4 regions of the Candidatus Pantoea multigeneris genome follow, and region 1 is predicted to be linked to each of the others. Evidence: predicted binding sites of a transcription regulator. Region 1 holds the regulator's gene; each other region holds the start of a gene.
What was found. The regulator LexA, encoded in region 1, represses DNA repair genes until DNA is damaged. The targets are predictions, from matches to a motif close to TNCTGTATGTACATACAGNA.
Positions count from the first base shown of each region.

Region 1 (7,708 bases):
GCGTCCCGCGGTTGATCGTCGGTTTCGCACTGAGAATGGAGAACGTAATGGCATAGCGTTGCAGCGTTTCACGTACGCCGGAGGCCAGTAGTTGCAATGTCCGGTGGCGAGCCGCAACGACGCGAATCTGGCCCCCTTCAATGCTAACCAGTCCCTGTCGCGCCAGCTCCTGACACAGTGCAGCGATCACACCAGGCAAGGCTTCTTGATTCCAGCGCAGGAACAGTTCGCTTTTCATCATCGGATAGATGAGACGCACCTGGCGTAGCAATTCTGCCTCTTCCAACTGCGTATGCTGTTGCACAATCGCAGCGACTAATGAAGGCATGACCAGCATATGGTGGATATTGTTGCGATAGTAAGTCATTAAGACTGCCTGCTCGCGTGGCAAAATCACGATATCGCCAATGCTGTCTTTCTCAGTTTCAAACTTGTTCATGCCCATTGCATGTTCAAGCATCTGCTCTGCTGACATATCCGGTACTGTGGCTTCCGGCGAATAAGGCACGTTACGCAGCAGTTCAATGTAGCAGGTGAGCTGTTCCGTGAGCTGCTCGCGGGTAAGTGAGCGCTGACGGGAGGCCAGCAGTGCCGTGACACAGAGGTTCATAGCATTGGCTGCGCCTGCTTCATTGATGCGCACCATCAGCTTATCCGCGATGTCATTTACGGTAGGGGTTAACCATGCCGGACGCTGCGGTTCAATAGGATCGATAGCTTCACGCCATTCTGGCACGCGCTTATTGAGATAATTGACCAGCGGTAACGGCTCACCAAAGTTGACGTAGCCCTGGCCGAGATTACGCAGCTTGCGTAACCCGCGCACCATCTGCAAAAAGCCCTCTTTTTCTTTTACCGCGCCACGCAGTTCTTTGGCGTAAGTCCCGACTTCCATCACATGCTCATAACCGATGTAGATCGGAACCAGTGTGATAGGACGATTGCCGCCACGCAGCATGGCTTGCAGCGTCATAGCCAGCGTACCGGTTTTCGGATCAAGCAGACGGCCCGTGCGTGAGCGTCCTCCCTCAACGAAATACTCCACCGAGTAGCCGCGGCTGAACAGTTCACCCAGGTATTCACGGAACACTGTCGCGTAGAGCTTATTGCCCTTAAAGGTACGGCGAATAAAGAAGGCACCCAGGCGGCGGAAAATCGGGCCGGCTGGCCAGAAGTCCAGATTGACGCCAGCGGCGATGTGCGGCGGCACCAGGCCCTGGTGATAAATGACATACGAAAGCAGCAGGTAATCCATGTGGCTGCGGTGGCACGGCACATAGACAATTTCATGGCCGTCCTGCGCTAACTGCCGGACGCGCTCAGCACCATGCACGTTAATGCCTTGGTAGAGACGGCTCCATGTCCAGCTCATCACACGGTCAGTGAGTTTAATGGCTTCGTATGAGAAGTCAGCCGCGACTTCTTCCATCATTTCTACCGCATTTTGCTGCGCTTTCTCGTGGGAGATTTTTTTGCTACGCGCTTCATCTTCAACCGCTTTTTCAATCGCTTTCGACTGAAGTAGCTTATTGAACAGGTCCTGACGTGCAGGCAAACGCGGCCCAACTGCGGCCAGGCGCTGACGAGCAAAATGAATACGTGCAACGCGTGCCAGTTTATGGGCGATAGATTTATCCGTACCGTGCTGGTTAGCCATGTCGCGCAGCGAAACGGTAGGGGAGAAACGAACAAAGCTGTCTCGACCATGCCGAAGAATAGCGATAAGCTTCTGCAGGCCGTTAAGTACCTGTAAATACGGCGCTTCGTCACCAGGAACCTCGCGGCCTGGTGCGCGGCCAAACATCACAGTGACTGGCAGCATCTGCACGTCCAGTTCCTGATTGCTACGGTGCAGATCCAGGTAGTCGTGGAAGATTTTCACTGACTCCTGATTGGGCACGTAGTAAGGAAACAGCCGTGGTCCGTCATGAATAAATACATGGCGCGGTAGCACCACGCCGTCAATTTCCAGCGCTTCCAGCGGGTCAGGGAGATGGTGCTTCAGACACTGCGAACGCAGCGTCAGCAGGTCCGCCTTAGAATCATAAGGCAGCACATACATCACCGGACGACTGGGATCAATACCATGCTCGGAAACGGGATCTGTAGGGATAGACTTAGTTTTTACCAGCAAAGAGAGTGGTAAATTAAGTAATTTGTAATAGAGTTTACGCCAACCTGACATAGACAACATGAAGCCTCTTGTTAGCAAAGCGCCGCAAGCATAACAGAAAGCGCAGCGAAGATCTGTGGTGGCGCTATACGCAATCCACCCAGACAGTGACGTCAATATTTACAAAGGGTTCCACATTATGGCAAACACCAGTACGGGATTGATCCGTATTTTGCGCGCTGCGCGTTATTCCTGGCAGGGGTTGAATGCCGCCTGGCGACATGAAGCCGCATTCCGTCAGGAAAGTATCGTAGCGATTATCGCTATTATTATCACTTTCTGGCTGGATGTTGATCGGGTTTCCCGTATTTTACTCATCGGTTCCGTGGTGCTGGTCGTGATTATGGAGATCATTAACAGCGCCATTGAAGCCGTTGTTGACCGGGTAAGTGAAGAGCAACATCCCCTGGCAGGACGAGCCAAAGACCTGGGCTCAGCCGCCGTATTGGTCAGCATCCTACTGGCTGTTTTCGTCTGGGTCATGTTGCTTTGGCGCTAACTGCGATAGCGCTTCCAGAACCAGACAAATGGCTGTTTTTTCCTCTGTTTCGGTTCCCATTTATTAGATACCTGTATATACTCACAGCGACTGTATAAACAACCAGGGGGCGGGATGAAAGCGTTAACTACAAGGCAGCAGCAGGTCTATGATCTGATTCGCGACCATATCAACCAGACCGGTATGCCACCGACACGCGCAGAAATTGCCGCGCAGCTCGGGTTCCGCTCACCTAATGCGGCTGAAGAACACCTGAAAGCGCTGGCAAGGAAGGGCGTGATTGAAATCGTTTCCGGTGCATCGCGCGGCATTCGGTTACTTATGGAAGAAGAACAGCCTGAAGGCCTGCCGCTGATTGGACGGGTGGCTGCGGGTGAGCCTCTGTTAGCAGAAGAGCACATCGAAACGCACTATCAGGTCGATCCTGCGCTGTTTAAGCCTTCAGCGGACTTCCTGCTGCGCGTCAGTGGTATGTCAATGAAAGATATAGGTATTATGGATGGTGACCTGCTTGCCGTGCATAAAACCCAGGACGTGCACAACGGCCAGGTCGTCGTGGCGCGTATTGATGAAGAAGTGACCGTAAAGCGCTGGAAGAAGCAGGGCTCAATGGTGTATCTGCTCCCTGAGAACAGCGAATTCAAACCGATTGAAATCGACACTCGCGTACAATCACTGACGGTGGAAGGTCTTGCTGTTGGCATCGTGCGTAACGGTGAATGGATCTAATTCTCTCTGCTCCCTGATTTTCTCTCTGTTGCCGGCGTGTCTTTTCCTCCGGCAACATTGCTTCCTTGCCAAACAACGCCCTCAAAACCATGACACAGCTGATGCGTCTTTTTTCTGCCACTGACCAGCGACTCTGGCGGCTGGCATTACCAATGATTTTGTCCAATATCACCGTGCCGCTGCTTGGCTTAGTCGATACCGCAGTGATAGGGCACCTTAATAGCCCGATCTATCTGGGCGGTGTGGCGATAGGCACGACCATCACCAGCTTTATCTTTATGCTGCTGCTGTTTTTACGCATGAGCACCACCGGGCTGACGGCGCAGGCATTTGGCGCGGGCGATCGTGCGGCACTGGCGCGTGCGCTGATGCAGCCGCTCATGCTGGCTATCGTTGCTGGCGGACTGTTTATTCTGTGCCGTGAGCCCATCACGCAACTGGCGACGCATCTTATTGGCGGCGACGAGGCCGTACTGGAACAGGCGCGGATTTTCATTCATATCCGCTGGCTCAGTGCCCCCGCCACGCTAGCAAATTTGGTGATTCTCGGTTGGTTGCTGGGGGTGCAATATGCGCGAGCACCCGTCATTCTGTTGGTGGTTGGAAACCTGGTTAACCTGTTACTCGATCTCTGGCTGGTCGTCGGACTTGGCTGGCAGGTTGCGGGGGCGGCCACCGCTACCGCGGTCGCGGAGTATGTCACCTTTGCTCTGGGCATCGCACTGGTCTGGCGTGCATTGCGACAAAATCAGATTCCAGCTGCCCTGCTGTGGCAGGGATGGTGGCAGGATGTTTCGCGGCTACTCCGTTTAAACCGCGATATCATGCTGCGCTCTCTGCTACTGCAAATCTGCTTTGCTTCTCTTACCCTGATTGGCGCGCGAATGGGCGCTGAAATCGTGGCCGTGAATGCCGTATTACTGATGTTCCTCACCTTCACCGCCTATGCGTTAGACGGCTTTGCTTACGCGGTAGAAGCGGTATCTGGCCAGGCCTTCGGGGCTAAAGACAGCCAACAGTTGCTACTGGTGTGGCAAGCGGCCTGTCGTCAGGCGGGGATAGTCGCTGCGGCTTTCGCCATTATTTATTGGCTCCTGGGAGATGCCATTATCGCCCATTTGACTACGCTGCCGGGTTTACGTGAGTTAGCCCACCACTTTTTAGGGTGGCAAGCGATTATTCCGCTGGTGGGTGTCTGGTGTTACCTGCTGGATGGTGTTTTTGTCGGTGCAACGCGCGGCAGAGAGATGCGTAATAGCATGGCTCTGGCTGCGCTGGGCTTTATGCTGGCCGTATTACTGACGCCGTGGTTAGGGAACCATGCTCTGTGGCTGGCAATAACGGTTTTCCTCGGCTTGCGTGGTTTAACGCTGTGGATCATCTGGCGTCGGCTGTGGCAGCAGCAGCGTTGGTTCGTCCATTGATCGCCTGTGAACTAGGATAGTTCCCATTATTTCTACCTGTTCCGTATTCATCGCTATAATTAACTTAACTAACGGCAATTAGTCAGTGTTAATCACTACTTTTTACTGATTAATTAAGCGAAACGGCAACCATGACCAGGAGGTCAGTGATGAATAACGATCAAGTCAGTGGTAACTGGAAACAGTTCAAAGGCAAATTTAAGGAAAAATGGGGTAAGCTGACCGATGACGATCTCACCGTTATCGAAGGTAAACGTGAGCAGTTAGTGGGTAAAATTCAGGAACGTTATGGCTACGCCAAAGAACGGGCTGAAGAGGAAGTGAAGGACTGGGAATCTCACAATAGCGATTATCGCTGGTAAGCCTAGCGCTATTGATTGAACCCACAGGAACTAGCCCATTGGCTCATGGGCGGCCCGACACAAGGATGTGTATCAACTCTTTCTACCGCGCCTTTTTGGTTCGACCTGATGGTCATGATCGCAATGATCATGCTGATCGCAGGCATCGACTTCCGCACACTTCACACATAACCCATGTGCCTCAATCACGGTGTGTCGTAAGGTAAATTTCGCCTGCGACGCCAGCGACGTGATGATTTTCTCTACGCCTTGCGCCTGTTGCTCAGTCACCGCAGCACAGTTATCACACACCAGCATCACCGAGGTATGGGCGGGTGCTTCAAAGTGATGGCACACCACATAGCTGTTGTTTGATTCAACGCGATGAATAAACCCCTGCTCCAGCAAAAAGTCCAGCGCTCGATAAACAGTGGGCGGTTTTGCCTGCGGCTCACTGACACGGAGTTGATCCAGCAGATCGTAAGCACTGATCGAACCTTGCTGTTCCGCCATTAGACGCAACACTTCAGCACGCTGAGTGGTGAGGCGAACACCGCGCTGTAGGCAAAGTTTTTCCGCCTGGGTCATGATCTGTTCAGGCATCATCGTTGACATGGTTACTCTCCGCTGCAAATGAGACGTTATGTTATCACACAAATGTTTTTCGCGCTGAGCAGGATAAAGCTGTAATAAAAATGAAGTAACAGTATGAAAAGTACGCCTTAATTTTTGCTCTGAATCTCACCAGTAAATGCGTCAAAACCAGGCCGGTTAGCGTGTGATAAAAAATTGCGTTTTATTTGCATTCTTTACCTTTCTTGAATAATGTTTAGCGTGTCTTAAGATAAATCAGGTGCTGATGAACCCCTAAACCAGAATAGACGCCATTCACAATAAGAATATTCTGTATGTTTTTTGTTCAATCCTGCAAACAGCACTGCTGTTGGCTTTAAATTCACAGCAATAACACGCCGGTTAGCGTTCCAAAATGGACGCTATTACTCATGTTGGTTGTGAATTCTAAAGACACTTCGATGGTGGCAGGCAAATGGTAAAGAACATAATTTCGCGTCAGGTCCTGGGTTATTCAATTGCTCTTACTTCGCTGTTAGTCTCTTCTTCAGCTGTCGCCGCAGGGACATGGTATGACGCCCGCAATGATGCGATGGGCGGGGCAGGTGTTGCAGCTTCTCGTTATGGCTCGGCGGTGTTGGCTAACCCGGCTTTAATGACCAAAGCTAAACCGGAAGATGGCGTCAGTGTGATTCTTCCGTCCGTAGGCCTACAGGTTACTGATAAAGACAAAATGGTCGATAAGATCGATGACATCAGTAATACCGTGGATAATCTTCGCAGCACGATTAGCTCGCTGACCTTCGCCGATCTTCTGAGCGGGTATCCAGAGTTAAAAGCAGCGGCTGGCGATATGGCCAATAAGCTGAGCGATCTGCGCGGTAACCAGGTAAATGCCAATGGTGGCGCGGCGCTGGCCGTGACAGTTCCCAATGAGACGTTACCTTTCGCTTTTGTCACCAAAGCTTATGGCACCGTACATCTGCGCTCTAACATCAGCGAAGACGACATTACCTATCTGCGTGGTGTTTCAAACGGCACGATCATTCCTCTGCCTGGCGATCAGGATCGCTTGCTCTCCACCGGTAATGGTCTGGCCGCATTGGTCACGGATTATGGCGTAGCATTTGCCCGTCAGTTTAATGTCGCAGGACATGCCGTTTCCTTCGGTATTACGCCAAAAATGCAGCAGGTCTGGCTGTATAACTATACGACCAAGATTTACGAATTTGATAAGAGCAATGTCAGGAGTAGTGAGTACCGCAACTCACATACCGGCTTTAACCTGGATGTCGGGATGGCAACCAATATTGGCGATCACCTGACGTTCGGACTGACCGGACAGAACCTGATTGCACAAGATTATGATACTAAAGAGATCAGCGGTTACCGTGATACCTATCAAATCCGTCCGCTGGCGACGGCCGGTTTAGCCTGGGATCAGGGGCCATTTACCGTGACCGGTGATGTGGATCTCACCCCAACCAAGCGTTTCAAATCTCAGGAAGATAGCCAGTACATCGGCGTGGGTGCAGAGTACCGCCTGCTGAGCTGGATGCAGCTGCGTGCCGGTTATCGTGCGGATGTGAAAGGCACCGATGAGAATGTGTTCACCGCCGGTGTGGGCTTCTCTCCGTTTAACAACAAAGTGCATTTCGATGTCGCAGGCTCGGTGGGTAACAACAATACCGTGGGCGGAGTGGTGCAATTGGCCTTTAACTTCTGATTTTAACCTCTGACGTCGGCTGCCTGCGGGGCGGCTGACGGTCTGGCTTGTTTTGTGGTATCATCGCGCAGATTATCGTCAATCTATTCTGGAATATCTGCTGTTCATGAGCGCTACCTTCTCTTCGCAACGTTTTTCCATTGCTCCAATGCTCGACTGGACCGACCGTCACTGTCGCTATTTTCATCGCCAACTGACCGGTGAAACGTTGCTGTATACCGAAATGGTGACCACCGGTGCCAT
Region 1 covers NZ_VWXF01000005.1:367,478-375,185, reverse strand. Annotated here, with positions in the region: gene plsB (glycerol-3-phosphate 1-O-acyltransferase PlsB) at 1-2,185, opposite strand, end outside; gene F3J40_RS14465 (diacylglycerol kinase) at 2,313-2,672, shown strand; gene lexA (transcriptional repressor LexA) at 2,787-3,401, shown strand; gene dinF (MATE family efflux transporter DinF) at 3,503-4,825, shown strand; gene F3J40_RS14450 (CsbD family protein) at 4,975-5,187, shown strand; gene zur (zinc uptake transcriptional repressor Zur) at 5,260-5,781, opposite strand; gene F3J40_RS14440 (conjugal transfer protein TraF) at 6,215-7,465, shown strand; gene dusA (tRNA dihydrouridine(20/20a) synthase DusA) at 7,572-7,708, shown strand, end outside.

Region 2 (7,708 bases), on a different contig from region 1:
CGCAATTTACGCGCAATTGATGCCCAACTGGCTTCGATCGAATCTGAACAAAACCTCAACTTACCCACCGCAGATAACCGCCTGTCACGCGAGGAGCTGGATGGCTGGAGCGACATTCGCCTGCGACTCAGCCGCCACCTCAGCCCGCAATCGCCGCTGTTTCGTCACGCCGTGCGTATGTCTGTTGTTTTGTGCGTCGGCTATGCCTTTATTCAGATCACAGGGTTAGAAAGAGGCTACTGGATTTTACTGACCAGCCTGTTTGTCTGCCAGCCCAACTATAATGCGACCCGTCGCCGACTTGCGTTACGTATCGGCGGTACCCTCGCAGGGATTGTAATTGGGCTCCCTGTCTTATGGCTGGTGCCCTCCATCGAAGGCCAGTTGATTTTAATTGTACTGAGTGGTGTGCTGTTTTTTGCTTTCCGCCAGATTCAGTACGCGCAGGCCACGCTGTTCATCACGCTTTTGGTGCTGCTGTGCTTTAACCTGCTGGGTGAAGGTTTCGAAGTTGCCCTGCCGCGCATTAACGATACGCTGCTAGGCTGTGCGCTTGCCTGGCTGGCGGTGGCCTTTATCTGGCCTGACTGGCGCTTCCGTCAGTTGCCAGAGGTGACCGATCGCAGCCTGAACGCTAACTGCCGCTATCTGGACGCCATTCTTGAACAGTATCATCAGGGCAAAGATAACCGCCTCGCGTACCGGATAGCCCGGCGTGACGCGCATAATGCGGATGCCGAGCTGGCTTCGGTGGTTTCCAGCATGAGCGTGGAAAAGCACCACTCTGCCCGGCTGCGGGAAAGTGCGTTTCAGCTACTCTGCCTGAATCACTCTTTCCTGAGTTATATCTCCGCACTGGGTGCGCATCGTGAGCAGCTGACCGATCCGGCACTCTTGAGCCTGCTGGATGAAACGGTCTGCTATGTCGAAGATGTGTTGCAGCGCGCCGTGGTGAGCATTGAACAAGCCCGCGAGATGCAGCTGTCTCTGAGCCAACGTATTGCCCAGGCAGGACGCAGTGAGGAATCTCGCGCACCGCTGGTACTGCAACAGTTAGCCCTGTTAGCCGCACTGCTGCCGGAAATTGCCCTGTTGCGCCGCCGCCTGGATAACGTTAAGCCCGAGGATAGTCCCGCTCTTGCTGCTGGTGAATGATGTGCTGATACCAGAGTTTTAACTCCGCCCTGACCGGTTCTGGCAGGGCGGCTTGATGGTGACCCGAAATCGCCCCTTCCAGCGCCAGCAGGGTTTTTAGCCCCAGATGTTGGTTTAACGACTTTAATCTTAGCCAGCTGTTCTTCGCACCGCTGGCATACAGGTTCTCTACCGAGCAGATCCCGACTTTGTACAGCATCATTTCCATCCGCACCCCGAGATTGGGCAGGTCTTTCAGCCTGGGTGCGCTGGGTGTATGTTGCTCCTCACGGGCCGCCAACAGCGCGGCTTCAGACAGGGCTTCCAACGTTGCCGTTTCCTGCCACAACTGCTCATCCACCCGAAAATAGCCGAGGCTCACCGGCACGCCGCGCTTACTGAATATCAGCGGTTGAAGCGGACGTTCAGCGCTGTATTCTTTCAGTGCTTCACTGGCCCGGAGGTAGAGTTGTTCATCACTTACCAGGGCAAACACCACCTTTTCAACGGCCAAAGCGTAACCACCGAACTGAGTACGAGACTGTACTTCACCTAAGCAAGATAAACGTTCTTTAGACAAATCGATCATTTGACGGGACTTTTTCATTGCCCACTCTCCTTGTGAAAAATATTTCTAACCTGCTGTGAAATGGGGAGTTTATAAGATATGGAAAAAGCCATGCGGGCAGCAACTGCTAACTGATGAGACGTGCAGAATTTGAGAGCCGTTTTCAGAAATTAAGGTTGATCTTTGTCCAGGAAGCAATTACTGTATATCCATACAGGCCCACTACTGAGTGATGACATTTATGCGTACACAACATATCACCGCCTCTGGTTTTCGCACCCACTTCAGCTCCACATCAGCCCCGCAATCTGGCGGTGGCATTACCGAATTAAGGTGCAGTGAACAGCTCGGAATGTTGCAAATGTTGTTACTGCCACTGTTACAGCAACTCAGCCAACAATCTCGCTGGCAGCTTTGGCTTACCCCCGCGCATAAACTGAACCGCGCATGGTTGCAGCAGTCGGGTTTGCCGCTGGAAAAAAGTATGCATATCGCGGATTCGGATCGCTACAATGCCGTTGAAGCGATGATAAAAGCTCTAAAAACAGGCAACTATAGTGTTGTGGTTGCGTGGGTACCTTATGATTTGAATGAGCAAGAGCGTCAGGCGCTGGAAAAAGCAGCAGCGGAAGGCGAAGCGATGGGGCTAATTTTGCGCGCCAGCGAACCCCAGGATGCCCTGCAACGACCAAAAAATGGTCTAAAGATTCAGTCAGATTTGTTTCATTGAGTAAAAATAAGAGTTTTCTCAGCGATTATCACGACCAGCTCGTCGCTAAGCCACTGATTCTTTTACTTCCAGCAATCACAATAGCTTAGCGACTTTTTAGCCCTTTGTTCCACATTAGTTATTACCGTGTAATTATTAGTATTTATGTATAAAACCCTGTTTTTTTTCTGTATAGCCCCTCAGCACACTTGTAACTTTCCAATCTCGTTGTAGACTTTACCTCGCTAGGGTGCTCAAAAACTTCCGGAACTTCCGCTTCTCGGTAGAGTCAAAAGCGAGCTTCAGGACCCGGCAAAGGAATAACACAAAGAGCAACATATTTTGCTCATTGCCTATTTGGATGATAACGAGGCGCAAAAATGAAAAAGACAGCTATCGCAATTGCAGTGGCACTGGCTGGCTTCGCTACCGTAGCGCAGGCCGCTCCGAAAGATGACACCTGGTACACCGGTGCTAAACTGGGCTGGTCTCAGTACCACGATACCGGAAACTACGGTAACGGTTACCTAAACAACAACGGTCCAACTCACGAAAGCCAACTGGGCGCAGGTGCATTCCTGGGCTATCAGGCGAACCCATACCTGGGCTTCGAGCTGGGCTATGACTGGCTGGGCCGTATGCCTTACAAAGGCACTGTTGACGCGACTCACGGCAACGGCGCATTCAAAGCACAAGGCGTACAGCTGACTGCTAAACTGAGCTACCCAATCACTGACGATCTGGACGTGTACACCCGTCTGGGCGGCATGGTATGGCGTGCAGACGGTACTCAGAACAACGGTACCTATGGCCGTTTCAAAGACCACGACTCTGGCGTATCTCCGCTGGCAGCCGTTGGTGTTGAATATGCTCTGACCAAAAACTGGGCAACCCGTCTGGATTACCAGTGGGTTAACAACATCGGTGATGCGCAGACTGTTGGCGCACGTCCAGACAACGCCACTCTGAGCGTTGGCCTGTCTTACCGTTTCGGTCAGGATGAAGATGCAGCACCAGTAGTTGCACCAGCACCTGCTCCAGCTCCAGTTGTTGAAACCAAGCGTTTCACCCTGAAGTCTGACGTTCTGTTCACCTTCAACAAATCAACTCTGAAGCCAGAAGGCCGCCAGGCACTGGATCAGCTGTACTCTCAGCTGAGCAATCTGGATCCGAAAGATGGTTCTGTTGTAGTTCTGGGCTTCACCGACCGTATCGGTTCTGACCAGTACAACCAGAAGCTGTCTGAGCAGCGCGCACAGTCTGTTGTAGATTACCTGGTATCTAAAGGTATCCCTTCTAACAAGATCTCTGCACGTGGCCAGGGTAAATCTAATCCAGTTACTGGTAGCACCTGTAACACCGTGAAGGCGCGTAAAGCCCTGATCGACTGCCTGGCACCAGATCGTCGCGTTGAAATCGACGTGCGTGGTGTTAAAGACGTGGTAACTCAGCCTCAGGCTTAAGTTAACCATAAGAAAAACCCCGCTCAGGCGGGGTTTTTTGTGGCTGTTATTCAGCATTCATCGATATACTCCGGTAAAAAAGCCATTGCAGTGCATACCCGGATTGCCTAACTCTCTCCACTGCCAGAACTACTCTCGCTATCACTGCCGCCAAGAATGGCCTGAAGGTCTTGTTTCAGGCTCGACATTTGCGTCGCGTATTTCTCTTTGCGTTCAGCGTCTTCGATAAGCTGGACAATGGTTTCTGACAGCGTCAAATCACGACGTTGAGCCAAAGCGGCCAGCCGTTGCCAGACCAGATACTCAAGATCGATCGATTTCTTACGCGTGTGCTGATGTTCCGCATTGAAATGGCGCTTCCGCCGGGCGCGAATGGTCTGTTTGAGGCGATTATCCAGATCGGGATGAATATGTTGTTCAATCCACTCGGCAACCTCAACCGGACGATTCTCCAGCGTCAGTAGTGCTTCCACTGCCGCCTGGGCAGCGCTGAGTTCCAGATAACGTGTAATCAGCTCACCCTCCCGGTGTTTTTTCACCAGGTATTTCCATTTCCATCCACTTTCAAGATTTTCGAGTTGCTGGTATTTCATCGGAATCTCATCGTGATCGCGTAACGATTTAAGAATAACAGCTTTTTTCCTGGATGCAGTAAGTAAAAACGTCCAGAGTCGCTCACCGCTTAACAATCAACTCCGCAGTGCTTAACCGCAGCGATTACGCTATAATCGCGCCTTTGTTTAATCGGACCAAAGCGAATATTTTGACCAGTACTCAACTTCCGTGGCAAGCCCTGCAGCCAGATAGCCAACGCTATCAATCCGTTTTTTCGCAACTTGCTAATAACGAGTGCGACGACGTACTGGCTGAAGTTCAGCCGCGACTCCTGAGTGCGCTGGATATGCTGCAGCAACAGCAAGGCAGCTTCCCACTGCTACTGATCCGTAGCCAGGAAAACCAGGAATACATGGCGCAAATCAGCGCCGCAGCCGAGCGTTATACGCCGCCTGCCGAAACCCTGTTTGGTGGCGACTACCTGATTAAAGAAAACTGCATCACCCTGCTTCCCGCCACCGATGCCTCAGCACCGTTTACCGCACAGGGTGGCGTGCACTATGCCGAATGGTTCGAGCCTGAGCAGCTGTTTGGCTGCCTGCGTCAATACCGCGATACGCTGACCCTTGAACCCGGCCTGTTGCATCAGGCTAACGGCGGCACCTTAATTCTTTCAGTACGCACGTTACTGAGCCAGCCTTTGATGTGGATGCGCCTGAAAACCGCCATTCTACAGCAGCAGCTTGCCTGGACATCACAAGATGAACGCCAGCCGCTACCGGTACACATTCCGCCAATGCCATTAGATTTGCGCCTGATTCTGTGCGGCGAGCGCGATGCATTGGCCGAGTTCCAGGAGATGGAACCGGAGTACCACGAGCTGGCTATCTACAGCGAATTCGAAGAAAACCTACAGATTCTCGATGAAGAAGAGATGACTGCCTGGTGTCACTGGATTCGCACGCTGGCAGCAGAAGCAGGCTTACCTGAACCGCAAACCGATTTCTGGCCGCTGTTAATCAATGAGGGCGTTCGCTATACCGGTGAGCAGGATACCCTGCCGCTGTGCCCACGTTGGTTACTGCGCCAGCTCCGTGAGACAGCCTCAGGTTCTGAGGTTATCGATCGGGCCAGCTATCAGGACGCACTCGACGCCCGTAGCTGGCGTGAAGGCTACCTGGCGGAGCGGATGCGCGATGAAATTCTGCAAGATCAGATCCGCATTGAAACCGATGGCGAAGCGGTTGGTCAGATCAACGGCTTGTCTGTGATTGAGTTCCCTGGCCATCCGCGTGCCTGGGGCGATCCCTCGCGTATTACCTGTGTGGTGCATCCAGGCGATGGCGAGTTTATGGATATCGAACGTAAGGCCGAGCTGGGTGGCAACATTCACGCCAAAGGCATGATGATTATGCAGGCCTACCTGACCGCTGAGCTGGAGCTGGATCAGCAGCTCCCCTTCTCTGCCTCGGTAGTGTTTGAGCAATCCTACTCCGAAGTAGATGGCGACAGCGCTTCACTGGCAGAGCTGTGTGTAATGATCAGCGCCCTGGCTGAGCAGCCGATTAATCAACAGATTGCCGTGACCGGTTCTGTCGATCAGTTCGGCAACGTCCAGCCTGTGGGTGGGTTGAATGAGAAAATTGAAGGCTTCTTCGACGTCTGCCAGCAGCGTGAACTGACGGGCAAACAAGGTGTAATTATTCCTGCCAGCAACCAGCGTCATCTCAGCTTACACAGCGAAGTGGTGGCTGCGGTTGAACGTGGCGAGTTCCATATCTGGGCGATTGACCAGATTGATGAGGCGTTACCGCTGCTTTGCGGCATGGCATGGCGCAGTGAAAATGAGCAAGACGAATGCCTGTTACATAAGATTCAGGAACGTATTGCCTTGTTCAATCAACCAGAGCCTCGCGAGCGCCCTTGGTTGTTGCGCTGGCTGAACTGGTTTTAACTGGTTTAACCACCACTGATTTATTTGCCCGGCTTATATCTCTAAGATACTATTTGAGCTTCATTAAAATAAGGTTATACAAAAAATATGGTTGATAAACGCGAGTCCTATACCAAGGAAGACCTGATTGCTTCTGGCCGTGGTGAACTGTTTGGCGAAAACGGTCCGCCGTTGCCGTCAGGCAATATGCTGATGATGGACCGTGTGGTCAAAATGACCGAAGACGGTGGTAATTTTGATAAAGGATTTGTAGAAGCAGAACTGGATATTCATCCGGACCTGTGGTTCTTTGGTTGCCACTTCACCGGTGACCCGGTAATGCCTGGCTGTCTGGGTCTGGATGCGATGTGGCAGCTGGTTGGCTTCTACCTGGGCTGGTTAGGTGCAGAAGGTAAAGGCCGTGCACTGGGCGTAGGTGAAGTTAAATTCACCGGCCAGGTTCTGCCAGTGGCGAAGAAAGTCACTTACAAAATTCACTTCAAGCGCGTGATTAACCGTAAACTGGTAATGGGCGTTGCAGACGGTGAAGTATTTGTTGATGGCAACCTGATCTACAGCGCCAGCGACCTGAAAGTCGGTCTGTTCAAAGATACCACCGTATTCTGATACACCAGCATCTCTGAATTACGCATAAAAAAACCTCCGCTGCAAAGCGGAGGTTGTTTCCTTTTAGTGACAGCCGGTTATGCAACCGCCCTGTCCTCCATGGCTTGTCGCCAACCTCCCAGCCAGTGAGACCGAGCGTCCAGGGTTTGATAAGGACAAAGCTCTTTTGAGCGTCCCGTAATACCTGCCTGATAACCCCGTGATTGGGCGCGTTCTAAACGATCTCGTTTCTGTCTCTTCATACCTCGTTTCCCTCATTCAGGTCTGGTGGAATCTGGTGGAAAGATAGGAGTGGCGTTTTTTCGTTCGCCACTCCCCTGTTCTACCGTCATGGGATGAAAAGATCAATGCAAAATCTTCATATCAACGTCATAAATTGGACGCTAAAATGCAGCATTTCGCAATATCAGCGAGTTAGCCCCCCGCTGGATGCCTGACTATTTTGAGCGATTTGCTGTGCGACCTGTTGCCAGCCTTGTGCCAGAGTTTTCACCAGTGCATCGTAGCCATCTTGCTGTTGCGGCAGCGCCAGATTAAATTCACGGCGTGTGATCTGCCCCTGATGCTGCAGCACCCATGCCCCGCTCACGATCACCCGGCCGTCATAACGGCCGTGGAAGCCACTGACCGAAACATCCAGCGTATCATGCGTATCTCCCAGCGGCGTTGCCGAGACTAACCGGCCAGGCATCGCCCGGCTGAGGTTGCTGACCAGCGTT
Region 2 covers NZ_VWXF01000001.1:702,237-709,944, forward strand. Annotated here, with positions in the region: gene yccS (YccS family putative transporter) at 1-1,155, shown strand, start outside; gene F3J40_RS03345 (TfoX/Sxy family DNA transformation protein) at 1,115-1,741, opposite strand; gene sulA (SOS-induced cell division inhibitor SulA) at 1,944-2,432, shown strand; gene ompA (porin OmpA) at 2,792-3,874, shown strand; gene matP (macrodomain Ter protein MatP) at 3,982-4,467, opposite strand; gene F3J40_RS03365 (AAA family ATPase) at 4,563-6,383, shown strand; gene fabA (bifunctional 3-hydroxydecanoyl-ACP dehydratase/trans-2-decenoyl-ACP isomerase) at 6,471-6,989, shown strand; gene rmf (ribosome modulation factor) at 7,067-7,231, opposite strand; gene pqiC (membrane integrity-associated transporter subunit PqiC) at 7,396-7,708, opposite strand, start outside.
Region 2: sulA (SOS-induced cell division inhibitor SulA) is a predicted target of LexA. The motif match lies at 1,902-1,921, and genes of this name have one in related genera.

Region 3 (7,708 bases), on a different contig from region 1:
GGGCTGTGAAGCGCAGTAGTAAGTGTAGAAGCTTCAGGTTATTTATTGTTTACAGCACACAGATTGAAGACGCGGGGCAGGGCAATGCGGTGTAAATGGCTAATCACGCTAGTGATGTGGAGTTCGGTGTTACTGGCGGCTGAACCGTTGGTGCCGCCACCGGGTTACTTTGCGCCGGTTCATCAGCAACACCCGTCTCCCTTCACCTGCCCAGCGTTTCCCATGCCCTATACCGGCGCTCTGCGTTTTACCAGCAAATATCAGGGCTCCGACGCGGCCCGAGCCACGCTTAACCTGACAGCGGAGCAAGATTTTCGCCAGCAGACCCAGAGCATTACCCGACTGGAACAACTCACCAGCCAGTTAACCACGCGCTTTATGCGTTCGGGCAACGCGCAGACGTTAAATTGCCTGCTGACGGGATTAAACCAGTGGGCTCAGGCGGATGCTCTCAGCAGCTTGCAAACCAACTATATGGGACGCTCTGAGCGTAAATGGGCACTTGCCACCTTATCGTCAAACTGGCTGCGGCTGCGATTCTCCTCATCACATCCGTTGGCTGGGCACATCACCCAGCAGCAGCAAATTGACGCGTGGCTCGGCAGGCTGGCAGATTTAGTGGTGCAAGACTGGGGATCGCTACCTTTACAGCGTATCAATAACCACAGCTACTGGGCTGCCTGGGCGGTAATGAGCAGTGCTGTGGTGACGAATCGACGGGATCTGTTTGAGTGGGCGACAGGCCGCTGGCAAATCGCCGCCAGCCAGACAGATGCACAGGGGATGCTGCCTAACGAACTCCGACGCAGGCAGCGTGCGCTCTCTTACCACAACTATGCGCTAGAACCCCTCGTGATGATTGCCCGCTTTGCCGCCGCGAATCAGGTGCGCTTACCTCTGCGACCGTTGCGCCAGTTAAGTCAGAACGTGATAGATGGGATACAAAATGCTACCCCCTTCCAGAAAGCCAGTGGGTATGCACAATTACCCCTCAGGCTGCCGCAGGACGTTGTCTGGCTATTACCTTATTGCACTTTGCTCCCGTGCACGGATCAACAGCGTCACTGGTTGGATGCTGCGGCCTTACAGCAGAACCGGCGGCTGGGCGGCGATCTGGGTGCACTCTATTTACACGAGCAGAAAAATGAGAATGTACACCGTAATGAGTAAAATGCAGGCGCTGGGGTATCCATTTGCATTGTGAGGTATTTAAACGCGGTAGATTCGCGAGGTTGCCTGGAAAATAAGCTTGCTGAATCGATATTTCAGTCTGGAAAAACCAAGGTTATTCTTATTTCCTCATGCGGCACTTTACGGTGATATCCCAGTATTATCCTAAGCGAAGTCAGTGAAAATTAATTTTCAGTAAATAATCATGTGAAAAACTTTCACTTAATTATCGGGAGATGCGGGGTAAAACTGCCATTTCCAGAGACCTTGCAGATAAATATAAGCCAGGGTTCTGCCAGATAATTGCGTCGTGCAGTCTGCTCAATGGCGTTTAATCACGTTAAATCACGTCATATCCCGACAGAATTTTCTGGCGCTGCCTGCTTTGTAGACAATGTATTCACTTCTGCCTCTACCCCTGCCTGTGACTGATCTTGCCTGCTTTTTCACCACTTTATCTCTGATCGATGACAAGCAGATTACATTATGGTTTTTAAAGTAATTTCACGCAGTTATTAGATTAATCTTAAAACCCCATAAACTGAAAGTGGTAAGAAAATTCTGTAAAGTAGCTGCGTCAATTTTGCAGAAAATATATAAAAACGCTATATAAGAACTATCTTATTGATTGAAATGGGTTTTGTGATTTTCAGTAACAACTAGTTACATATTACGCTTTTTTCAGTATGTTCATACATGTTAAAAAAAACCTACTTTCCTTGCTGTGTGAGTTAAGCATGATTTAACTAAATCATTCCGGTTACGTTAAGAGAATCAGTAAGCTTTATGGGTTACGCCTTCGCAGGCGTGAAGGGCAACTCATTGCCATTTTTGCCCAGGTACTGCCGTATTTTTAACCTGAGCGGTAACACTGACTGAAGAGATACATCTTCGGAAATGAACTTTTTCACCATTGATGGGTGAGGGATGCGTTTGCGAAAAAATCAAGGCGCCATCAATTTTATGGGTGGTTTTGATATTTTTCACAGCGAATTATCTTCCCCGATTAATAAAGGATTATGGAGCGGTGCCGCCAGGTTCACGCGCTCTGCCAACACGCAGTTATCTGTCAGGTAGTTACTGTTGCTGAACGTCAACCCAATGAAGGAGTTAAGGATGAATATTATCTCAGGCTTTAATGTCACCCTTAGAATGTGGAAACCTGAAGACGTTGCTGGTTATATGGCGATGGCGGCGAATCAGGAGGTAATGAAGTATATCTCCAATGGTGAGGCACGGACTCAGGATGTGATCGAGCGGGAAATTGAACGTTTTCGTGCTTCACAACAGATGTTTGGCTTCTCTCGCTGGGCCGCGACCAACGGCGAAGAAAAGCACTTTATGGGCTTTGCCGGTTTTGAGAAAAAAGAGTACGGCATCAACTTCGGTATGCGTTATGACACCCAGTGGTGGGGCACGCCGTTCCCGTTCATCTCTGGTCATCTGGCCTTAACGCACGCCTTCGATGAGCTGGGTCTGGATGAGGTCTACACCCTGACCAACGTGAAAAATGCTAAAGCCATCAACATGAACATGAAGTACCTCCAGTTGAAAACCCTGAAAGATGACGTGCTAAATACTGAATTTGGTCCGCATCAGCGCATTATTTATACCAAAGCTCTTTTTGAATCTGTTCGCGAATCGAACGAAGCGAAAATTGAAAAGCTCCTGGATTACAAACGATTTGCCGTTAGCAGTAAAGATTAAGGGTTGGTTTGAATGAAGCAAGATGATATTACCTGGATTTGCGACCAACCCTTGTTCTCAGGGGAAAGTCGCAAACCCATTTTGTGGGCACTGTGGTTGCCATTTGGCATTATTGTTGGTTTGCTGAGAATTTTAGCGCTTGTTATTTACTCGTTTGTTATGCAGGCATTTCCGACCCGTGTGAAGAAAAGAGGTTATCGTATTTTTCTGCGGATGATCGGGATCAACGTGCGCGTCAATATGACGCCAGAACAAGTAGGGCAACATACCGATGGCTGTGTGGTGGCGTCGAATCACATCAGCGTGTTCGATCACTTCACGGCTTTAGGCATGCCTTATGCCACGCTGATGGTAGACAGCGTTGGTGGTGTGGCGGGAAAAATCAGCGGATTCCTGCTGTTTAAGGGATCGGGCGCGAGCTATTGGCTGGTGGCCGATCTGAAACAGATGATGGCGAAGTTTCGCGAATGGAAAAAGTCCCCTTCGGGTACGGCGCTGTATGTCACCCCAGAAGCGACGATCAACAATGGACGTGGTTTGTACCGTTTCCGCCCCGATTTCCTGGTCCGTGGACGCCCGGTAGTGCCCGTGGCCATCTCGATTCATTTGCCGTTTGGCCTCTCTGCTCATCCTTTCTATGGCAATGGCGTGATGCGCTTTATTCGCTTATTGATAAGCCCAACTATCCGTTTTGATATGCACTATCTTCCGGCTATTCCGGGCTATGAATCTGCCGCGAAATCCGGTGGTCAGCAAGAGTACGCGGATCGTGTCCAGCAGGCGATTGCAACACAGCTGGCTATCCCGGCGACGCATTTCACCCGTGAAGACAAATATGCCTATCGCGATGGGAGTAAAGCCTAATGGATGTCATTTTTGATTTTGACTTTACCCTGATTCCCGAAGAAAGCACGGTAGAGGTATTAAAAATCGCGCTGGAGGAGGACCCACAGCGCGAGCAGATCATGCAGCAGTTGGCGGATATTGCACCCAGAACCCTGATTGGCAAAGCCAGTGCAGGGGAATATCTCTTTATGTTGAAAATGGCACGTCGCGTCACGCGTTCGCATATTGATACCTATGTAGAACGCAACAAAGATCGCTTACTGCCCGCTTTCCGCACCCTGTTTGAAGACCTGAGACGTGCCGGGGCCAATATTCTGATTATTTCCGGCGGTTATGAAGAGTGGATCAAACCGATTGCGGCAATATGGGGCATTCCGCCAGAAAACGTGGTGGGTAACCGTTTTCTCTGGTGGGGCAACCGCGTGATCGGGCTGCGTCCTTCGCCACTCTGGTCATCGAAGAAGAGCAAAACCGCGATCGTCGGGGCACTGCGGCGGCAAAACAAGATCACCACGCCTGCGATGATCGTGGGAGATGGTTCGGCCGATCGCAGCGTATGGCATAACGGTGCGGTGCGCTGGTTTGTCATCGCTGAATATTACAACAATGACAACCTACAGGATGGTGATTACTGCTATCGTGCAGCCACGCCCGAGCAGATGTGCAAAAGCGTCATGCAGATTGTGAATCAGCCTGAGTGGGAAGCGCAGCCGGAACTCAGCCGCGTGTAATCCCTCTGCGATCCCCTGACTCAGCGGGATCGCAGAGAAATAAATTTCCTTAATTACCAACCGCTTTACAAAATCCCGGCGATCGTGGCCTTGATCATCCCCCTTAATTGCGATTACTGTATTTATATACAGCTATTTTCAAGGCCCATACCGATGGAGATTTATCGTCCAGCTGACAGCGCGACTTTTTTTGCGCTGCCGCTGTTTATCAGCCGCGTACCCTGTGGCTTTCCCTCACCGGCTCAGGATTATATTGAGCAGCGTATTGATCTGAATGATCTGCTGGTGAGTCATCCCAGTGCCACCTACTTTATTAAAGTCAGTGGTGATTCAATGATTGAAGCGGGAATCAGTGCAGGTGACATGCTGGTGGTAGATAGCTCGCTTAATGCCGAACATGGTGATACGGTAGTGGCCGCCTTAGGGGGGGAGTTTACGGTTAAACAGCTGATGCTGCGGCCTTATCTGCACTTGAAACCGATGAATGCCGCTCATGCGATTATCCGCATCTCTGATAGCGACCAGTTTGAAATTTTTGGCGTTGTACGGCATGTCATTAAAACGCTGAAGAGGTAAAATTGGCTCTGGTTTATGTCATACATGGATGCCCACGAGAGTGAAAAACAGCATGTACAATTCTTACAGCCAGCGTGTTCATTTCTATTACTGCGTGCTGGTCGCCGTGAAAATGAATAACAAAAAAAATGCGTCTGCGAACGTCCGGGGAAAAAATAACTTCCTGATGAAATGGTTACGCAATGCGCAGAATAACAACCTCTTTCACTCTGATATCAATAGTGAAATCGAGTGGTTGCGCAAAAAGATTATCACCTCCGGGCCAGACGCCGATCTGGAACCGATGCTGCAGTACGTGTATGAAACCTCACAGCGGGCCAGCACCATGAAGCAGGCTGCACAGCAAGGCGGCTAGTTCGCCACTGCCTCTGGCTCTCCCGTATCAGTCAGGGGAGAGCACACCCGCCGCCTGTTTTTCTTTCATCATCACTTCGCTTTTCTTGCTCGCCTAATTATACTGTTTTTATATACAGTATTTTTTTGGTGATCCTATGTACGCACTGGTTGATGTGAACGCTTTTTATGCGAGCTGTGAGACGGTGTTTCGCCCCGATTTACGCGGCCAGCCGATTGTGGTGCTGTCAAACAACGATGGCTGCATTATCTCGCTGAGTCGTGAGGCAAAAGCACTGGGCCTGAAAATGGGAGCCCCTTATTTTAAGCAGCGTGAAGCATTGATGCAGCACAAGGTGGTGGTGTTCTCCTCCAACTATGCACTGTATGGTGACATGTCACGACGAGTGATGGAGACTTTGACGCTGATCGCGCCACGCGTCGATGAGTATTCCATTGATGAGGCCTTTATTGATGCCAGCGGCATCAGTGGCTGTATGCCGCTGCAACAGTTTGGCTGCGAGATCCGCGACAGGATTTATAAAGAAACACATCTGCGCGTTGGCGTGGGCATTGCGCCAACCAAGACGCTTGCCAAGCTGGCGAACTGGGCCGCGAAGCGCTGGACCAAAGCGGACAATGTGATGGACCTTTCAGCACCACTGCGGCAACGCAAACTGATGCAGTTGGTCAGCGTGGAGGAGGTGTGGGGTGTCGGGCGCCGCCTGTCAAAAAAACTGCAACTGATGGGTATTCATACTGCGTTGGATCTGGCCGATACGCCGACCGCGCTGATAAGAAAAAATTTCGGTGTGGTGCTGGAGCGTACCGTGCGTGAACTGCGCGGCGAGCCTTGCCTCGCATTTGATGAAACCATTCCTGACCGACAAAATATTCTTTGCTCACGCTCGTTTGGTGAGCGTGTTACCGACTACCAGGCGATGCGTGAAGCGGTGGCCAGTTATGCCGCGCGCGCGGCGGAAAAACTGCGAAGTGAACGTCAGTATTGCCGCTATATCGGCGCATTTATCCGTACCAGCCCGCACGATCCACACCATCCTTACTATGCCAACTCCGCCAGCCAACAACTCATGACCCCTTCAAACGATACGCGTGACATTACTCGTGCGGCGCTGGGTGCGCTGGATTGCATCTGGCGCGATGGCCCACGTTATATGAAAGCCGGCGTGATGCTGGGGGATTTCTTCAGCCAGGGTGTCGCGCAGCTGAATCTGTTTGACGACTTTACACCGCAGGCTAATAGCGATGCGTTGATGGCGGTGATCGATCGTATTAATCATCAGGGCCACAGCAAATTGTGGTTTGCCGGGCAAGGGATTGAAAAGCCCTGGTCAATGAAGCGAGAAATGTTATCGCCTGCTTATACGACGCGCGTGAAGGATTTACCGGTTGCAGGATGAAGAAGAATATAAGTTGGTTTATCAATTCATTGATTAAATGACCTCTGTTGGTAAATGTTTTTACAGTCCTCGATTTTAATTCGGGTAATAGATAATGACGCTTGCAGATAAGTGAAGGTTGAACGGATTTTTTCCGCAAGCATATAAAAGAATAGTCTTGGTTAGATAAGAAAATAGGCTCAGAAGGACGTTGATCAGGACAGAACCTGTATTTTTGCTCTTTTAGCAAATCAAGAATGCTCCGGTTGCGCGTGTTGCAATTAACCGGAATAAAAATATGTCTACCTCTCATAATACGCACTCCACCGGGCGTTACTCTGCCCGGATGCGTCGTTTTGCGCTGTTACAGGCTGCTTTACAGGCCAGCGTGGCGCTGACGCCGGCATGGGCTATCACTGCCGTTGCGCAGCAGACGCCGGCCCCCTCAGAACTGCACGACTACCTGAACCCGGCTGCACAGCTGGTGCAGTCAGGCAACGTTGAAGGCTTTGCGGCACAGCAGGCATCGGGTATGGCGTCTCAGCAGCTTCAACAGTGGCTACAGAACTTCGGCACCGCCCGGGTTGAGTTCGGGATTAACAGCAAATTTGCGCCTCAAACCAGCTCGGTTGACCTGTTGTTTCCCCTGTATGACAGTCCCGAACGTCTGTTCTTTACCCAGAACGGTATCCGCCTGAACGATGGGCAGGCCACCGGTAACTTTGGCCTGGGCCAGCGTCACTTTATTGATGACTGGATGGTCGGCTATAACGCCTTTTATGACGAGAACTTCAGCCAGGGTCACAAGCGTTTTGGTATTGGGCTGGAGACCTGGCGTGACTACCTTAAGCTCAGCGCTAACGGCTACATGCGCATTTCGGACTGGAAAAATGCCGACAATGTGACCGACTATCAGGCCCGGCCTGCCAACGGGTTTGATCTGCG
Region 3 covers NZ_VWXF01000020.1:2,689-10,396, forward strand. Annotated here, with positions in the region: gene F3J40_RS24390 (mannuronate-specific alginate lyase) at 85-1,170, shown strand; gene F3J40_RS24395 (hypothetical protein) at 1,990-2,157, opposite strand; gene F3J40_RS24400 (GNAT family N-acetyltransferase) at 2,287-2,877, shown strand; gene F3J40_RS24405 (lysophospholipid acyltransferase family protein) at 2,890-3,741, shown strand; gene F3J40_RS24410 (HAD family hydrolase) at 3,741-4,454, shown strand; gene umuD (translesion error-prone DNA polymerase V autoproteolytic subunit) at 4,608-5,030, shown strand; gene F3J40_RS24420 (DUF2913 family protein) at 5,083-5,385, shown strand; gene umuC (translesion error-prone DNA polymerase V subunit UmuC) at 5,522-6,784, shown strand; gene F3J40_RS24430 (inverse autotransporter beta domain-containing protein) at 7,062-7,708, shown strand, end outside.
Region 3: umuD (translesion error-prone DNA polymerase V autoproteolytic subunit) is a predicted target of LexA. The motif match lies at 4,569-4,588, and genes of this name have one in related genera.

Region 4 (7,708 bases), on a different contig from region 1:
TCGAGTACATAGAGCCACAGCCACTGGACAATGAGCAGGCTTACGAATTAGGTGCTCAACTGGCGCGGCTACATCAATGGAGTGAGCAAGCGCAATTTGGCCTCGACTTTGACAATAACATCACCACTTCTCCACAGCCGAACAGTTGGTTAAAACGCTGGTCACTGTTTTTTGCTGAGCAGCGTATTGGCTGGCAATTGCAGCTCGCCGAAGAAAAAGGCATTCGCTACGGCAATACAGAGTTAATCGTCGCCTGCGTTCAACGCGTTCTGGCCTCCCATCATCCACAACCTTCATTGCTGCATGGCGATTTGTGGCCAGCTAACTGCGCAGGTAGCAGCCAGGGGCCGTGGATTTTTGATCCCGCCTGTTACTGGGGAGACCGGGAGTGTGACCTGGCGATGCTGAGTCATTTTCCGCATTTGCCGCGCCAAATTTATGAAGGCTATCATCATGTCTGGCCTCTCCCGGAAGGGTTTTCTCAACGGCAGCCGGTTTATCAGCTCTATTACCTGTTAAATCGCGCTAACGTGTTTGGTGGCGAATGGGTGCAGGAAGCACAGGTGGCAATCGTGGCGTTGCTGGATGAAGAGAGCGTGAAAGAGCGTCAGACCAGGCCGGCCTGACGCAAGGGATTAAATAAAACCGAGCAGGGAGAAAACAAAGTAACCGCTGACGATCACGACTATCGGTAGAATATACAGCGGGAAAATTTGCAGCAGAATCGTATGGTGCGGCACGTTGATCTTCTCTTCGAGCTGCGCACGCGTGCGCCCTTCGCTGCCTTTGGCCTGTTCGAGGATCAACTGATCTTCAATCCCTTCTTTAATATGACGCGACTGACGCCACATCCGTGCACCAGAGGCTTCCAGCGCCAGGCCAACGAAGATGAGAATATAAATAATCCAGAATCCGATGTTCGCCGAGCCCTGGAATTCAGGCACCGGTGAGTTCAGCCAGAAAATATCGAGGAAGTGGGTATTAAAGCGAATCATGTCGATCATGACGTGGACAAAGTCGAGCATCACCGCATCAATGCCGGGTTTCTTTTCACTGTGCTTGAACATAAAACTCAGCACTGAAATCAGCGTTGAAAGTAACGCAACAAGGAAAATGATCCAGCCCGCCACACGCTTGAGGATGGCAATGCGGCCAGCCTGTTGATAAGTCATCGTATCTCCTGCACTTGAAGTAGTTTGCGCTAAGTCTACCTGCACCCCGCTGTTTTTTCCTGGAAAATCCGCAGATGCAACATAAGCAGCGGTAACAAGCGGTTAGATTACTGTCATCTTGTGTCGCCATGATAAGGTAACGTAAATTCACTCTGGAGTGCATACATGGCTTATCATCGCCCTATCCTTGCCGCCCTGTTTGATATGGATGGCCTGATTATTGATTCAGAACCGTTGTGGGAACAGTCCGAACTGGAGGTGTTTACCAGTATCGGCGTCGATATTTCCCGGCGCGATCAACTGCCCAACACCCTGGGTTTGCGCATCGATCAGGTGGTACGGATGTGGTATGAGGTCGCACCGTGGAATGGCCCGAGTCAACAAGAAGTCACCAACCGCATTTTTGCCCGAACGCTGTCACTGGTTGAAGAGACGCGTCCACTGCTTCCAGGCGTAGAAAATGCCCTTAAGCTCTGCCGCAGCCTGGAACTCAAAACCGCATTAGTCTCTGCCTCACCGTTGCATATGCTGGAGCGCGTGCTGGAGCTGTTTCAGCTGCGTCATTACTTTGATGCACTGGCTTCAGCGGAAGTGTTGCCCTACAGCAAGCCCCATCCGCAGGTCTATCTTGACGGTGCCGCCAAACTGGGCGTTGATCCGTTAGATTGCGTGTCACTTGAGGACTCATTCAACGGTATGATTGCCGCCAAAGCGGCGCGAATGCGTTCTATCGTCGTACCTGCCCCTGAGCATCGTCCGGATCCACGCTGGGCGTTGGCCGATGTTAAGCTCATCGATCTTACGCAGTTGCACGATCACCATCTGCTCGGTCAGTAACAGCGGTTGAGACGGCAGCCCTTTGCGCTACGGGCTGCCATTTTGACATGAAAAAATTCACGCCTCGTTACAGCGTCACATATTCTCATTCACTGGATAAATCCCTATACTGGATGCATTGACAGTTTGCAGCCAGGTTTCATCATGACGGCCGAAGGCCACATCATTTTTGCCATTGCCAGCGCCATTTTTGCTAAGCGCGCTGAACTGACACCCGTTTTGGCGCAAGCCGACTGGTGGCACCTGATTTCTGCGGCGCTCCTCACCTGCTTGCTGCCCGATATCGATCACCCTAAATCATTGCTGGGCCAGCGCCTGAAATGGATCTCGAAACCCATTGCCCGGGCGTTTGGTCATCGCGGCTTTACCCACAGCCTGCTGGCGGTGGCCGCGGGGTTGTGGCTATTTCAGGTTAATGTCCCTGGTGACTGGCTCATGCCCGCAGATGTCCTGCAAGGACTGACGTTAGGCTATCTCAGCCATATCGTGGCGGATATGCTCACCCCTGCGGGTGTTCCCCTGTTGTGGCCCTGCCGCTGGCGTTTTCGTCTGCCTATCCTGAACAGCCAAAGAGGCAATCAGCTTGAACGCGCATTGTGTCTGGCCCTGGTGGGATACGCCTTGATTTTCCCTGCCGGAACGCCCTCATTTGGTGCAAACGGCTGGCCTAATCAACTGTTCGATACGCTACAGAACGGCGTTAGTCGGCTGATCTCCACGCAAAAAGTACATTAAGCAGACAAAAAAACCAAAAAAGTTATAAGCCATTCCATTTGGATATATCCGCGCACCATTATTGGCTGCTACCCTCTGTGACAACTTATTTCGTCATAAATAAAATGCTGCCCCCTGACCGGGGCAACTGGGGATGTTATGGATTTTCCACTACTGCTGAATCTCGCCGTATTTATTGTACTGCTCGTGGTGCTTTCACGCCTCGGCAGCCAACGCTGGTCGCTGGCGAAAAAGGTCCTGACGGGCCTGGTGTTGGGTGTGGTTTTTGGACTGGCACTCCAGCTGATTTACGGTGCCGATAACCCGATCCTGAAAACGTCGATCTCCTGGTTCAACATCGTCGGTAATGGTTATGTGCAGCTATTGCAGATGATTGTGATGCCACTGGTGTTTGCTTCCATTCTCAGTGCCGTAGTGCGCCTGCACAATGCTTCATCACTGGGTAAAATCAGCCTGCTGACGCTGGGTGTGCTTTTAGCCACTACCGCCGTCTCGGCTTTTGTGGGTGTGCTGGTCACCGGGTTGTTCCACCTGAGTGCAGAAGGTCTGGTACAAGGCGCTCAGGAGAGTGCTCGCCTCGCCGCCATTCAAAGTAACTATGTCGGGAAAGTGGCCGATCTCACCGTGCCGCAACTGCTGCTCTCCTTCGTACCGAAAAATCCCTTTGCCGATTTAACCGGTGCCAGCCCAACCTCCATTATCAGTGTGGTGATCTTCGCCACTTTCCTCGGTGTGGCGGCATTGCAGCTGATCAAAGATGATGCGGAAAAAGGCGAGCGCGTAAAAGCGGCCATCGATACCCTTCAGGCATGGGTAATGAAACTGGTGCGTCTGGTAATGAAGCTGACACCGTATGGTGTGCTGGCTTTAATGACCAAAGTGGTTGCCGGGTCAAATCTGCAAGACATCATTAAACTGGGTGGCTTTGTTGTGGCTTCCTACCTCGGCTTAGCGATCATGTTTGCGGTTCATGGCCTGCTGCTGTCGGTTAACGGCATCAATCCTTTCCGCTTCTTCCGTAAAGTCTGGCCGGTGATTACCTTTGCGTTTACCAGCCGCTCCAGCGCCGCTTCCATTCCACTCAACGTTGAAGCGCAGACGCGCCGCCTGGGTGTTCCAGAGTCCATCGCCAGCTTCTCTGCCTCATTTGGTGCCACGATTGGCCAGAATGGCTGTGCCGGTCTCTACCCTGCGATGCTGGCCGTCATGGTTGCTCCTACTGTAGGCATCAATCCGTTCGATCCAGTCTGGATTGCGACGCTGGTGGGCGTAGTCACACTCAGCTCAGCGGGCGTAGCAGGCGTAGGTGGCGGTGCAACGTTCGCAGCACTGATTGTGTTGCCGACGCTCGGCTTGCCAGTGACCCTGGTCGCGTTACTTATCTCCATTGAGCCGCTGATTGATATGGGCCGTACTGCGTTGAACGTCAACGGCGCAATGACAGCGGGCTCCCTCACCAGCCGCTGGTTAGGCGTCACGGATAAAAAGATTTTAAACAGTGATGATGCCGGGCAACTGGCTGAACAATAAGGTCATAATACAGACGAGTCTGATTGCAGGCTCGTCTGCTTTTTCCCGCCCAAACTCCACAATTTCTCCTCGAACACCCCTCTCCGTTAAGAAAGCGTTAAGCCTGGTAAATAGAGGAAAAACCCCCTTGTTTGTGCTTGTCTTTGCACTGAAAAAGGAGAATCCTGCATACAGTCCAAGCAGGAGAACACACCCATGAAAAAAGTTATCGCCTCTGTGCTGGCGTTAACGCTGATTGCGCCAGCCATTGCATTTGCCCATCCCTGGGGTCCCGGCCCTGGCCCACATTGGGGTGGCGGACCGGGTCCTCACTGGGGCGGTCCTGGCCCTCGCTGGGGTGGCCCTGGCCCACTGCGGTTCCTGCCAGAAGCGGCTACCGCAGTCTTGATTGGTGGCCTCACCTATTACATGTTGAATGGCAATTATTACCAGCGTTCTGGTGATACATACGTAGTGGTTCAGCCCCCAGCCGATCGGGTTGAAGGTATGCGTGTACTGGATTTCAACGGTCGCCGCTACTATGTGCAGGAAGGCCACTACTATGAGCGCGATATTAATGGCTCATACACGGAAGTTCCTCGCCCTTACGGCCTGTAATTACAGCTAAAAAAATGGCCCGTCAGTCACCTGACGGGCCATTTTTCATTTAACTGGCGTTACTGTCCGCTTTGCGGGTCAGTGTCGTAATCTTTACAGCTCTGGAAGCCATAGTTCATGACATGTCCGGTGTCGTTATAGCTGACAAAGTAGGTTTGCAGCTTGCCATCGCGCTCACCAATAACATAGGTCTGGCAAGTTCCGCGTGCATGTACCATGGTGATTTCAGTTGAAGGTGCTCCAGCAATCTGGCGTACCTGGTCGCGTGTCATCCCTTTTTTCACATCTTTTACGACCGGCTTAGTCACATAACTTTCTGCACGATCGTAAGTCGTACATCCTGACAGGGCTGCCAGGGTCAGCGCTGCGGCAATACATCCCATGACTTTATTCATCTTGTTATTCCTCATTGATTATCCATGTGACATAAGCCTGGAACATAAATCCCTGTTTATCAAATCCGTTTATCTATTTTTGCATGGTGCATTTACACGTTTTTTGCGGAAAAAAAGGTGTCCACCGGTATGCTCCTGCGTATAATCGCCCGTCGAGAATGAGCACTCTCAAAACTATCTCAGAGGATCAAATGACCCGACAGCAGGACGCCAGAGACGAACGACATCGCTGTCGCCAGGATGAGATCATTTGCGCGGCCAGACACTGTTTTCGCCAGTCTGGCTTTCACGCTGCCAGCATGGCGCAGTTGGCCCGCGCCGCTGAACTGAGCGTAGGTCAGTTATATCGCTACTTCCCCAGTAAAGATGCATTGATTGAAGTGATGGTGACACGCATCGTCACCAGCCGTGTGGCCGCGATGCAGGATAAGTTTGATGCCGGCCAGATTGCCACCATGCTCGCCTGGCGCACTAGCCTCAACCAGGAAGATGAGCTGTTGATGCTGGAAGTCGCGGCAGAGGCCAGCCGTAATCCGCGTGTTGCACAGATTCTGCATGATGCCGATGCCCACATGTTCAAAAGTGCGTGTGGAAAACTGCGTAAAAACCATCCGCACCTCAGCGAAGAACAGCTTAAAGCCTGCGTCGAAGTCCTGTCGGTGCTGGTAGAAGGCACCGCCTTTCGCCGCCTGACGCCGCAGAAAGCGTCAGCGGAGACGCTACAGGCGCTGTATCAAAATATGATTCAACATCTCGTTAAAATATCAGAGGATAAATGACACCTGCACACTCTAACCGGCTGGTTTATGCCATCACGCTCGGCCTGATGGCTGCCCTTGGGCCGCTATGTATCGACCTTTACCTGCCTTCTTTGCCAGAACTGGCACGCGACCTGAATACGTCTACGGCAACCGCACAGCTGAGCCTGACAGCAGGCCTGATTGGGCTGGGCGTAGGCCAACTGCTGTTTGGCCCAATGAGCGACAAATTTGGCCGTATCCGGCCTTTATACATCTCTCTGGTGCTGCTTTTTGTCGCCTCTGTTGGCTGCGCGCTGGCACAAAACATTCATCAACTGCTGGCCGCACGCGTCTTTGAAGGCTTAGCCGGTGCTGGCGGTGCAGTATTGTCCCGTGCGATTGCACGCGATATGTACAGTGGCCATGAGTTAACGCGCTTCTTTGCGCTGTTGATGCTGGTGAACGGTCTGGCCCCGATTGGTGCGCCCGTATTAGGTGGGGTGTTAATGACGGTGCTGAACTGGCGCGGCATTTTCGTCGTGCTGGGTTGTATCGCGGTGCTGCTGGTGTTCCTGGCGCGCTGGAAGCTGCATGAAACACTGCCTGCAGAACGCCGTAGCCAGGGATCGGTCTTCTCCGCCTGGGCGGCCTTGGGCCAGGTAGTCACACACCGTGGCTTTATGGGCTTCTGTTTGACACAGGGCTTCATGATGTCAGGGATGTTTGCCTACATCGGCGCGTCACCGTTTGTCCTGCAACAGATCTATAGTCTGAGCCCGCAAATGTTCAGTATCTGCTTTGCGGCTAACGGCTTCGGATTAATCATCGCGTCACAAACCAGCGCCCGCCTGTGCCGTCGCTTTGGCGAGTATCGCGTGTTGAAAGGTGGCTTAACGCTGGCCTTCGTCTCCTCAACCCTGTTGTTGATTGCAGGCCTGAGCGGTGCTCCCCTGTCGGTGGTGCTTGGCTTGCTGTTCTTTACTATCGCCAGCAACGGCGTGATCGCAACCACCGCATCGTCTCTTGCCATGCAAAGCCAGGGACATCGTGCGGGCAGCGCCTCTGCGGTGATCGGCGTGGTTATGTTTACCCTCGGTGCCATTGCCGTGCCTCTCACCGGCATTGGTGGGACTTCCGTACTGAGCATGACGGCCACCATTTGGGGTTGTTTCATGTGTGCCATCCTGATGTTCCTGCTGTTGGCTAAAAAACCCGCCCCCAAAGCGCAAACACACTGATTGCTCAAGGAATACCTGAAAACAACAAGCCATCTGGCTTGTTGTTTTTTGTGATGCGCGTTAGCTTAGCACTAGATTCGCATTGTGCCGCCAGGCTACTGAATTGAGGAGAGGTCTATGTCATTACAACAGGAAATTATCGCCGCTCTGGGCGTAAAACCCACTATTGATGCCGCGCAGGAAGTGCGTACTAGCGTGGATTTTCTTAAAGCCTATTTACGTCGTTATCCCTTTATTAAAACCCTGGTGTTGGGGATCAGCGGCGGCCAGGACTCAACCCTGACCGGCATTCTCTCGCAAACGGCCATTCGTGAACTGCGCGCAGAAACCGGCGATCAAGAGTACACCTTTATTGCCGTGCGTTTGCCGTATGGCGTTCAGGCCGATGAGGCAGACTGTCAGGACGCCCTCGCCTTCATCAATCCGGATCGTTCTCTGGTGGTGAATATTAAAGAGGCCGTGCT
Region 4 covers NZ_VWXF01000001.1:103,777-111,484, forward strand. Annotated here, with positions in the region: gene F3J40_RS00490 (fructosamine kinase family protein) at 1-626, shown strand, start outside; gene F3J40_RS00495 (YniB family protein) at 636-1,172, opposite strand; gene hxpB (hexitol phosphatase HxpB) at 1,338-2,009, shown strand; gene F3J40_RS00505 (metal-dependent hydrolase) at 2,154-2,744, shown strand; gene F3J40_RS00510 (L-cystine transporter) at 2,883-4,274, shown strand; gene F3J40_RS00515 (DUF6515 family protein) at 4,470-4,871, shown strand; gene osmE (osmotically-inducible lipoprotein OsmE) at 4,931-5,266, opposite strand; gene F3J40_RS00525 (TetR/AcrR family transcriptional regulator) at 5,458-6,045, shown strand; gene F3J40_RS00530 (multidrug effflux MFS transporter) at 6,042-7,244, shown strand; gene nadE (NAD(+) synthase) at 7,362-7,708, shown strand, end outside.
Region 4: F3J40_RS00505 (metal-dependent hydrolase) is a predicted target of LexA. The motif match lies at 2,117-2,136, and genes of this name have one in related genera.